DNA from 2 places in the Calidithermus terrae genome. Region 2 is predicted to be linked to the other one. Evidence: riboswitches for the same ligand, from Rfam matches in the RefSeq annotation. Region 2 holds a riboswitch; the other holds the start of a gene.
The links. Region 2 has a riboswitch for S-adenosylmethionine ahead of Mterra_RS18865 (O-acetylhomoserine aminocarboxypropyltransferase/cysteine synthase family protein). Riboswitches for the same ligand answer to the same signal wherever they lie in the genome.

Region 1 (4,833 bases), on a different contig from region 2:
TGGGGTTGGGGGCGATGACCGAGATGCCCGGCTTGATCAGGTCGTTCCAGTCCTTGATGCCCTTGGGGTTGCCCTTGCGCACCAGGAAGACGATGGTCGAGGTGTAGGGGCTGCTGTTGAAGGGCAGGCGGCCCTGCCAACCCGCCGCCAGCAGGCCCTTGTCCGCCAGGACGTCGATGTCGTAGGCCAAAGCCAGCGTCACCACGTCGGCCTCGAGGCCGTCGATCACGCTCCGGGCCTGCCGGGCCGAGCCGCCGTGAGACATGTTGATCGTCAGGTTCTGCCCGGTGCGCTCCTTCCAGTACCGGGCGAAAGCGGCGTTGATCTGGGCGTACAGCTCGCGGGTGGGGTCGTAGGAGACGTTGAGGAGGGTGAGGTTCTGGGCTAGGCCCAGGCTCGAGGCGGCCAGGAGGCTCAGGACGAGGGTCAGAAGGAATCGGTACACGGGGGTCTCCGGGGAAAAGGGGCAAGAGGGCCTAAGCGGGCTGGGCTTCCTGGTAGGCCGTCCGCAGCACCTCGGCCACCTCGGGGCGGGTGAACTCCGGCGGCAGCGGCGCGCCCGAGCGCAGCAGCTCGCGCACGCGGGTCCCCGAGAGGACCAGGTGGTGCGCGGCGTCGTGCGGGCAGGTGCGCGGGGAGACGATGGAGCCGCAGGTGCGGCAGTAGAAGGTGTGCTCGAACTTGAGGATTTGAATGCCGATCTCCTCGGGGCGGAAGGCCCCGAAGATCTCCTGCGCGTCGTAGGGGCCGTAGTAGCTGCCCACGCCCGCGTGGTCGCGCCCCACGATGAAGTGGGTGCAGCCGTAGTTCTTGCGGCTGATGGCGTGCAGCACGGCCTCGCGCGGCCCGGCGTAGCGCATGGCCGCCGGGTAGACCCCCAGCAGCACCCGATCCTTGGGGTAGTAGCGCTCGAGCAGCACCCCGTACGCCGCCATCCGCACCCGCGCGGGCACGTCGTCCGGCTTGGTCGCGCCGACCAGGGGGTTGAGGAACAACCCGTCGACGTGCTCGAGCGCCACCTTGTGCAGGTACTCGTGGGCGCGGTGGATGGGGTTGCGGGTCTGGAAGGCCACCACCGTCCCCCAGCCGCGCTCGTGGAAGATCCGGCGGGTCTCGAGGGGGGTGTAGTGGTGCTCGGGGAACTCCCCGCGCGGCAGGCGCAGCAGGCTCACCCGCCCGGCCAGGTTGACCTCCCCCTGGGCCAGCAGCGCGGCCACGCCGGGGTGGGCGGGGTCGGCGGTGCGGTAGACCTCGAGGGCCTCCTCGCGGCGGTCGGGGCGGTACTGCTCCACGACCTCCAGCAGCCCCACCGTCTCGCCGCCCCGCGTCAGGCGCACCGTGCCCCGGTACTGCCGGGCCTCGCCGGCGGGCACGCTCAGGGTGATGGGGAGGCTCCAGGGCAGGCCGTTCGCCAGGCGCATGTGCTCGACCACCCCCCGGTAATCGGCCTCGCCCAGGAAGCCCTCGAGCGGGGAGTAGACGCCCGTGGCGATGAGCTCGAGGTCGGCGTACCCCCGCTCACAGAGCTCGAGCGCGGGGAGGTGGGCGTACTCGCGGGGGTCGGCCTGCACCAGGCGGTTCACCAGGACGCCCCCGTGCGGCGCGACGCCCTTGTGGCTCCAGCGGCTCACGGGCGAACCTCCCCAAAGCTTTTGTAAACAAGATTTATCAACTTTTCCATAACGGTAAGGCCTCGGTCTCGCGTTTGTCGGCTCAAACCCCGTGAAGAGCGCCCTAAAGCGCCTTCTCCCCCACCCAAAGCCCGCACTCGGCCTTGCCCTTGCCGTCCCAGCGGCCCGCCCGCGCGTCCTCGCCGGGGCGCACCGCCCGGGTACACGGCCAGCAGCCGATGCTCAGGAAGCCCGACCAGTACAGCGGGTTGACGGGCAGGTCGTGCGCCCGGGCGTAGGCCTCGAGCCGCTCGCGGCCCCAGTAGGCCAGCGGGTTGACGCGCAGCCGCTCGCCGGGCTCGAGGAAGCCGAGGGCGGCGCGGGTGGAGGCCTGGTCGCGGCTGCGGGCGTTCAGCAGGGCGCGGGGCTGCTTGAGCGCGAGGTAGTCCCGCAGGGGCGCCACCTTGCGCGCGGCGCAGCAGCCGTCGGGGTCGGAGCGGTAGCGCTCCTCGCCCCAGGGCTCCTCGTCCAGGGCGGCGCTCAGGGTGACGAAGCGCATCCCGGGGTAGCGCGCCTCGAGGCGCTCGCGGGTCTGCAGCGTCTCGGGGAAGTGGTAGCCGGTGTCCACGAACACCACCTCGCCGGCGTAGCCCGCCCGGGCCGCCAGGTCGATGAGCACCACGCCGTTGAGGTTGAACCCGCTGGGCATCAGCAGGTCGGGGTACTCCTCCAGCGCCCACCGGATGACGACCAGGGGGTCGGTCTGCGCGTCCCAGGCGCCGGGGGTCGTCTTCATGCCCTCACCCGCGCCTCGATCCCCAGGCGCTCGAGCGCCCCCAGCAGCCGCTCGAGGCTCTCCTGGAGGCTGAGCCGGTCGGTCCTCAGGTGCAGGTCGGGGTTCAAGGGGGGCTCGTAGGGGTCGGAAATCCCGGTGAAGTTGGCGATCTCCCCCCTCAGGGCCCGGGCGTACAGCCCCTTCACGTCGCGCCGCGCCAGCACCTCCAGCGGCGCGTCCACGAAGACCTCGAGCTTGCGCGGCGCCTGCGCGAGCACCTCCTCGCGGGTGGCCCGGTAGGGGCTGATCGCGCTCACCAGCACGATCACGCCGTGCTTGGCGAGCAGGTTGGCCACGAAGCCGATGCGCCGGACGTTGGCGTCGCGGTCCTCGCGGCTGAAGCCCAGCCCCTTCGACAGGTGCTCGCGCACCGCGTCGCCGTCGAGGTGCTCGACCTTCTGGCCCGCCTCGTAGAGGTGGACCTCGAGGGCCCTCGCCAGCGTGGTCTTGCCCGCGCCGGAGAGCCCGGTGAACCAGATCACCGCCCCGCTCATGCCTCCGCCCACCCCGTGTAGCTGTCGAGCAGCACCCGCCAGGCGTTGCGGGCCGCCACGTCGGCCGTCAGCGCCGCCACCGCCAGCACCCAGGCCGGGAAGCCGGGGTGGTGCAGCAGCACCTCCTGATCGCCGGCGCGGGCCAGAACCTGTGCGGCCGAGAAGCCCATCTCGACCGCGTGCGCCTGCCCCCCGAGGTCGAGGGTGCCCGAGGCCCGGTCGCCGGAGAACTCGAGCACCGCCTGCGCCCCCCGGTCCGGGCCCACCAGCCGCAGCCGAAGGCGGCTGCCCTCGAGCTGCGCGTGCAAGGTGAGGACGCGCCCGCTGCTCGCCACCGAGCCCAAGAGCTGGCCGGCGAAGGCCTCGAGGTACACGTTCTCCCCGAAGATCGCCCCGCCCAGCCGCCCGGCCAGCCGCCGCCCGTCCCAGCTAAGCTGCACCCGGTAGCCCATCCCCGGGCGCCGCACCTCGCCCCACACGCGGTCGCCGCCGGCGAGCCCCTCCGGGCGGGCGGGTTGTTGCTTTGGCTTATGGACCGATTCGAACTCGTGCAGACCCACGGTGTGCCCCCATGAACGAAGATCCCAGGTGCCGATGGCCAGCGAAAGAGCTGGAGCGACGACAGCGCCCGGGACACGAAAGCACGCGCGGGTTAGGGTTCATGGCAACTTGCTTCGACACGAAGACCTCCTCATCTTTCCCGGGCTTTGTCCGGTGCCCGGGCCGGAATTGGCACCTACGCAGAGACGCTTCAGCTTGCCGGCTGAAAGCCCCTACAGGTTGCCGCAGCTTCACAGGGCCGTTCCCTCCGCTGCTCTGGATAAGACCTGGGGTGGTGTTGCACCCGTCCCGGCTCGAGCCGGGATGGAAGGTAGGCTAGCATAAGTGACAAAACTTGTAAACAAGTGGGATGGTCGGACGTCTAACGCCGGGCGCGGGTCGTACGTCGGATGCGGGTCGTACGTCGTACGTCGTACGTCGTACGCAAGACGCCTTGTTGCCCCCCTTAGCAAGGGGGGTTGGGGGGGATAAACCCTCCCCGCCTGCGGGAGGGACGGGGTGGGGTGAACCACGAGCCACGGGCTGACGGCAAAGGACCGGGGCGAGTACCCCGGTCCTTGGGCCTTTCGCGCTGTAGGGCCTAGAAGTTCAAGCGGCTGAGGTTGGCGCGGATGGTCTCGTTCTCGCCGCTGCGCAGGTTGACCTCGGTGACGAAGGCGCGGTAGCCGGGGGCGATGAGCACGACCTGGTGACGGCCGGGGTCCACCTCGAAGCGCACGCTGCCGCCGGAGCCGACGGTGCCGACCTCACGGCCGTCGACGAAGACCCGGGCCTCGACGTTGCTCGAGACGGTCAGTTGGGCGCGCAGCGGGGCGAGCTGGGCGTTGATGCGGGTCTCCTGGTTGCGGTCAACGCGCACGGTGGTGCGGTAGTCGGCGTGGCCGGGGAGGCTGACGCGCAGGTCGTAGGTGCCCTCGTTGAGCTGCACCGAGTAGGGGGTGCGGCCCACGCGCTGGTTGTTGATGTAGACGTCGGCGCCGCTGGGGTTGGAGGTCACGTTGAGCACGCCGGTGCGCCGCTGGGCGTTGAGGCCAGCGTTGACCGAGGTGGTCTGGCCGGGGTTGATCACGACCGAGGTGCGGAAGACGTCGTAGCCGTCGAGCCGCAGTTCCACGTCGGCGCGGCCGGGGTTGAGGCTGACGCTGATAGGGGTGTTGCCCACCAGGCGGCCGTCGATGAAGACCTGGGCGCCTTGGGGGCTGGAGTTCACCACCAGGGTGCCGGTGGCCGGGCGGGGGCGCTCGAGGGTGGCGTTGATGCTGATGACCTGCCCGAGCCCCACGTTGACCGAGGTGCGGTAGGTGTCGTAACCGGCCAGGCGCAGCTCGATGTC
Region 2 (4,360 bases):
CCAGATGGTGATGCTCATGGCGATGACCTCGCTCGCCCTGCACCAGCAGGGCTGCAGCTTCAACCTGATCTCGCTCTCGGTCACGCTGCACGTGCTGGGCATGTTCGCCTTCTCCTGGCCGGTGGGCCGCCTGACCGACCGCGCCGGCCGCAAGCCGGTGATGCTGGGGGGCCTGCTGCTCTCCGCGCTGGGCGCGCTGCTGGTGGGCTTCACCCACGAGTACCTCACCATCACCCTGGGCACCTTCCTGGTGGGCCTGGGCTGGTGCGGCACCTACAACGGCGCCACCACCGTCGTCGCCGACACCACCGCCCCAGGCGAGCGCGGCCGCGCCGTCGGCGTGCTGGACGTATGGTCCAACGGCGCCGGCGCCGTCCTCCCCATCCTCGCGGGCTTCCTGGTGGAGGGCGTGGGCATCTGGGCCATCGGCCTCGCGGGCGTGCTGCTGCTGATCTACCCCGCGGTGATGGTCTCGAGGCTCGCCGAGGTCAGCCCGGGGCGGTACGAGGGCTGATACCCGGTTTGGGTGGATAGTCTCCCGATGGGAGAGTATCCACCCCGACCGAAGGGAGTGCCCTGGGCTTCACAAAGATGTACCTCTGGCAGATTTGAAAAGTATCTTTGTGAAGCCGGTATGAGGTGCCGGGAATTTGGGTAGGGACGACCCGCGGGTCGTCCCTACAGCGTCTGGCGTTTTGCGTCTCGCGTTTGGCGTATTGCGTACGACGTACGACGTAGGACGTACGACCCGCGCCCCGCGTCCGGCCATCGGCTATCGGCCATCGGCCACCGACAGAAACCCCGTGAGGATCTCCTCGACCTGATCGGTCTCGATCAGGAAAGCGTCGTGCCCGTGCGGGCTCTGGATCTCGCGGTACTCGCCGCCAGAAAGCAGCGCGCCCAGCCGCACCTCGGCGGCGGTGTAGAGCACGTCGGTGTCGATGCCCACCCACAGGCTGGGGGTGCTGCGCAAGCGGCCCAGGGCGGCCTCGAGGCTCCCTCTTCCCCGCGCCACGTCGTGGGTGTCCATGGCGTTGGAGAGGGTGAGGTAGGCGTTGGCGTCGAAGCGGCGGATGAACTTCTCGCCCTGGTAGAGCACGTAGCTCTCGCCTTTGGCCGGGCTGTCGTTCCAGCGCAGGTTGAACGACTCCGGCGAGCGGAAGGAGAGCATGGCGATGGCCCGCCCGAGCTGCAGGCCCAGGGGCTGCTCGCTGTAGTAACCGCCGCGGTAGGCGGGGTCGCTGAGCACGGCCTCGCGGGAGAGGCGGTTGAAGGCGCGGGCCCAGGGGCCGTGGACGCTGGGCGCGGCCAGCACCACGAGCTGCCGCACGCGCTGGGGGTAAAGCAGCGCGAACTCGAGCGCCACCATCCCCCCCAGGCTTCCGCCCAGCACCGTGACCTTCTCGATGCCCAGGTGGTCGAGCAGCCGGGCCTGGGCGCGGGCCATGTCGCGCACGGTGATGGCCGGAAATTCCGGGCCGTAGGGCTCGCCGGTGAGGGGGTTGCGCGAGAGCGGCCCGGTGGAGCCGTAGCACGAGCCCAGGTGGTTGGCGCAGATCACGAACTTCTGACCGGAGTCCAGGACGCGGCCCGGCCCCACCAGCGCGTCCCACCATCCGTCGGCGCCGAAGGCCTGCTCGAGCGGGCTGAGCAGCCTGAGGGTGGGCTCGTCGTAGGTGCCGGCCAGGTGGGCGGAGCCGGTCCAGGCGTGGAAGACCAGCACCGCGTTGTCACGGGCCCGGTTGAGCTGGCCGTAGGTCTCGTAGCGCAGGTGCAGCTCGGGCAAGAGGCCGCCCTGCTCGAGCCCGAACACCTCGCCCGGGGCGGTCAGGCGCACGGTCTGGGGCTGGGGCGGGGTGACCCGCCCCCTCGAGCGCGGCGGCTTGTAGAGCAAGGCCTCGTGCTCGCCCCAGGTCTCCCGGATCAGGTCGCCCCCGGGGTCGAGCACCACGCTGGTCGTGCTCACGGCCTTGGCCTCCTTTTTGCCCCGCTCAAACCCCCACCGGGGCCCGCAGCGCCTGCTTGAGGTCGGCCTTGAGGTCCTCGGCGGCCTCGAGGCCCACGCTCAGGCGCACCAGCTCGGGGCTGACCCCGGCGAGCACCTGCTCCTGGGCGCTGAGCTGGGAGTGGGTGGTGGAGGCGGGGTGGATCGCCAGGGTGCGCGAGTCGCCCACGTTGGCGAGGTGCGAGACGAGCTCGAGGCGGTTGATGAAGCCCTTGGCCGCCTCGTAGCCGCCCTTGAGCCCGAAGGTGAGCACCGCGCCCGGCTTGCCGCGGAAGTACTTCTGGGCCTTGGCGTGGCTGGGGTGGTCCTCCAGGCCGGGGTAGTTGACCCAGGCCACCTCCTCCTGCTCGCGCAGCCAGTGGGCGATCTCGAGGGTGTTTTGCACGTGGCGCTCGGCCCGCAGCGAGAGGGTCTCCAGGCCCAGCAGCAGCACCCAGGCCTCGAAGGGGCCCAGCGCCTGGCCCTGGTCGCGCAGGCCGTCCACGCGGGCCTTGAGGATGAAGGCGAGGTTGCCGAAGGCCTTGGTGAGCTCGAGGCCGTGGTAGCCGGGCTGGGGCTGGGTCAGGAGCGGGTAGCGGCCGTTGTCCCAGTCGAAGTTCCCCCCGTCCACGATCAGCCCGGCGATGGCCGCCCCGTGCCCGCCGATCCACTTGGTGCCCGAGTGCACCACCACGTTGGCGCCCCACTCGAGGGGCCGGAAGAGGTAGCCCCCCTGCCCGAAGGTGTTGTCCACGATCAGGGCCACGCCCTGCTCCCGCGCGGCCTCGGCGATGGCCTCGAAGTCGGGGATGTTGAGCGCGGGGTTGCCGACGGACTCGATGAACCAGGCCCGGGTGTTCGCGTCGGTGGCGGCGACGAAGTCCTCGGGGCTCTCGGCGCGGCTGGTGAAGCGGGTCTCGATGCCCAGGCGCGGCAGCGTGACCTTGAGCTGGTTCCAGGTGCCGCCGTAGAGGTTGGGCGTGGCGACGATGTTGTCCCCGGCCTGGGCCAGGTTGGTGAAGGCCAGGAACTGCGCGGCGTGGCCCGAGCTCGTCGCCAGGCCCGCCACCCCGCCCTCGAGCGCGGCGATGCGCTTCTCGAGCACGTCGGTGGTGGGGTTCATGATGCGGGTGTAGATGTTGCCGAACTCCTGCAGCCCGAAGAGCCGCGCCGCGTGGTCGGCGTCCTTGAACTGGTAGGAGGTGGTGGCGTAGATGGGCACCTGGCGGGCGCCCGTGCTGGGGTCGGGGCTGTAACCGGCGTGGAGCTGCAAGGTCTCGAAGCTGAGCTTCTTGGACATGAAAAAACCTCCAACCGCAAGATTTGGGGCGGGACGGTCCCAAGGGGGACCTGGCTGGAGGTTTCAAAGGCGAAACCCCCATTCCGATGACGGTTCTCTACCGGAAGGGGGTTCACTGTGCCTAGCGAACGTGCACCCTTCTCTCATCTTCCTCCGGGCGTTTCCCCCGCCTGGAGTCGGAATTGGCACCTTTGCACTCGTGTCCGGTGATGAAACGAACACTCCTGCGGGTTGCCGCGGCATCTTCGGGCCGAATCCCTCCGCCGCTCTGGATAAGAGAACGTGTTATGTCTCGGTTGTCGCCGCGCCCCGGCGCGGTTAGTTGGGAGTGTAGGCGAGAGGGGGCGGGGATGTCAAGGGAAAGGCCTGATTCCCGACGCCGATAGCTGATGGCTGGACGCCGGGCGCGGGTCGTACGTCGTGCGTCCTACGTCGTACGCAAGACGCAAGACGCGAGACGCCTCGGCCCTCGACCCTTGGCCCTAGACCCTAGACGACGGCCTCGAGGGCCGGAAATGGGTGATCAGGGCCTCGAGCACGCTGTCTGACGGCTTGCCTACGGGCAGGAGGCCGATGCCTGTTCCGGCGAGGAGGAGCTGGCCCTCGAGTTCGTCGGGCTTGAGGCGGGTCTCGGTCACGCGGAGGCCCAGGGTGGCCGCGTGCTCGGCCACTTTCTGGCGGGTGACGCCTTCGACCCCGCCCGGCAGCACGCACAGCTCGCCGGCGCGGTAGAGCAAGGGGCTGGTGCGGCTGCCGTCCGCGACGTGCCCCTCCGTGTCGAGCAGCAGGCCCTCGAAGTGCCCGGCGCGCTCGGCCTCGAGGCGGGCGATCTCCTCCTCGGAGACGTCGGCGGGCTCGGCCCGGGCGCGGGTGGCGGCCAGGTAGCGCCACAGGCCGTAGGCCAGCAGGGCCAGCCCGATGAGGGGCGAGAGCCAGACCCACAGGGTGAGGCCCTGCTTGGGCGGCTCGTAGAGGATCCAGGGGCCGTAGCGCTCGACGAAGAACTGCCGGATCTCGGCCTCGCTCTTGCCCTGGGCCAGTTGCTCGGCGATCAGGCGGCGCATCTCCTGCGCCAC

Region 1: another riboswitch for S-adenosylmethionine. It lies ahead of Mterra_RS10340 (hypothetical protein); the one in region 2 lies ahead of Mterra_RS18865 (O-acetylhomoserine aminocarboxypropyltransferase/cysteine synthase family protein).

Annotation. Positions count from the first base shown of each region.
Region 1 covers NZ_QXDL01000077.1:11,391-16,223, forward strand. The annotation lists gene Mterra_RS10320 (sulfate ABC transporter substrate-binding protein) at 1-445, opposite strand, end outside; gene sat (sulfate adenylyltransferase) at 477-1,631, opposite strand; gene Mterra_RS10330 (phosphoadenylyl-sulfate reductase) at 1,735-2,406, opposite strand; gene cysC (adenylyl-sulfate kinase) at 2,403-2,939, opposite strand; gene Mterra_RS10340 (hypothetical protein) at 2,936-3,499, opposite strand; SAM riboswitch class I at 3,628-3,766, opposite strand; gene Mterra_RS10345 (PEGA domain-containing protein) at 4,081-4,833, opposite strand, start outside.
Region 2 covers NZ_QXDL01000263.1:106-4,465, reverse strand. The annotation lists partial or broken gene Mterra_RS18875 (MFS transporter) at 1-514, shown strand, start outside; gene metX (homoserine O-acetyltransferase MetX) at 773-1,966, opposite strand; gene Mterra_RS18865 (O-acetylhomoserine aminocarboxypropyltransferase/cysteine synthase family protein) at 1,992-3,284, opposite strand; SAM riboswitch class I at 3,425-3,563, opposite strand; partial or broken gene Mterra_RS23290 (cytochrome c-type biogenesis protein CcmH) at 3,767-4,360, opposite strand, start outside.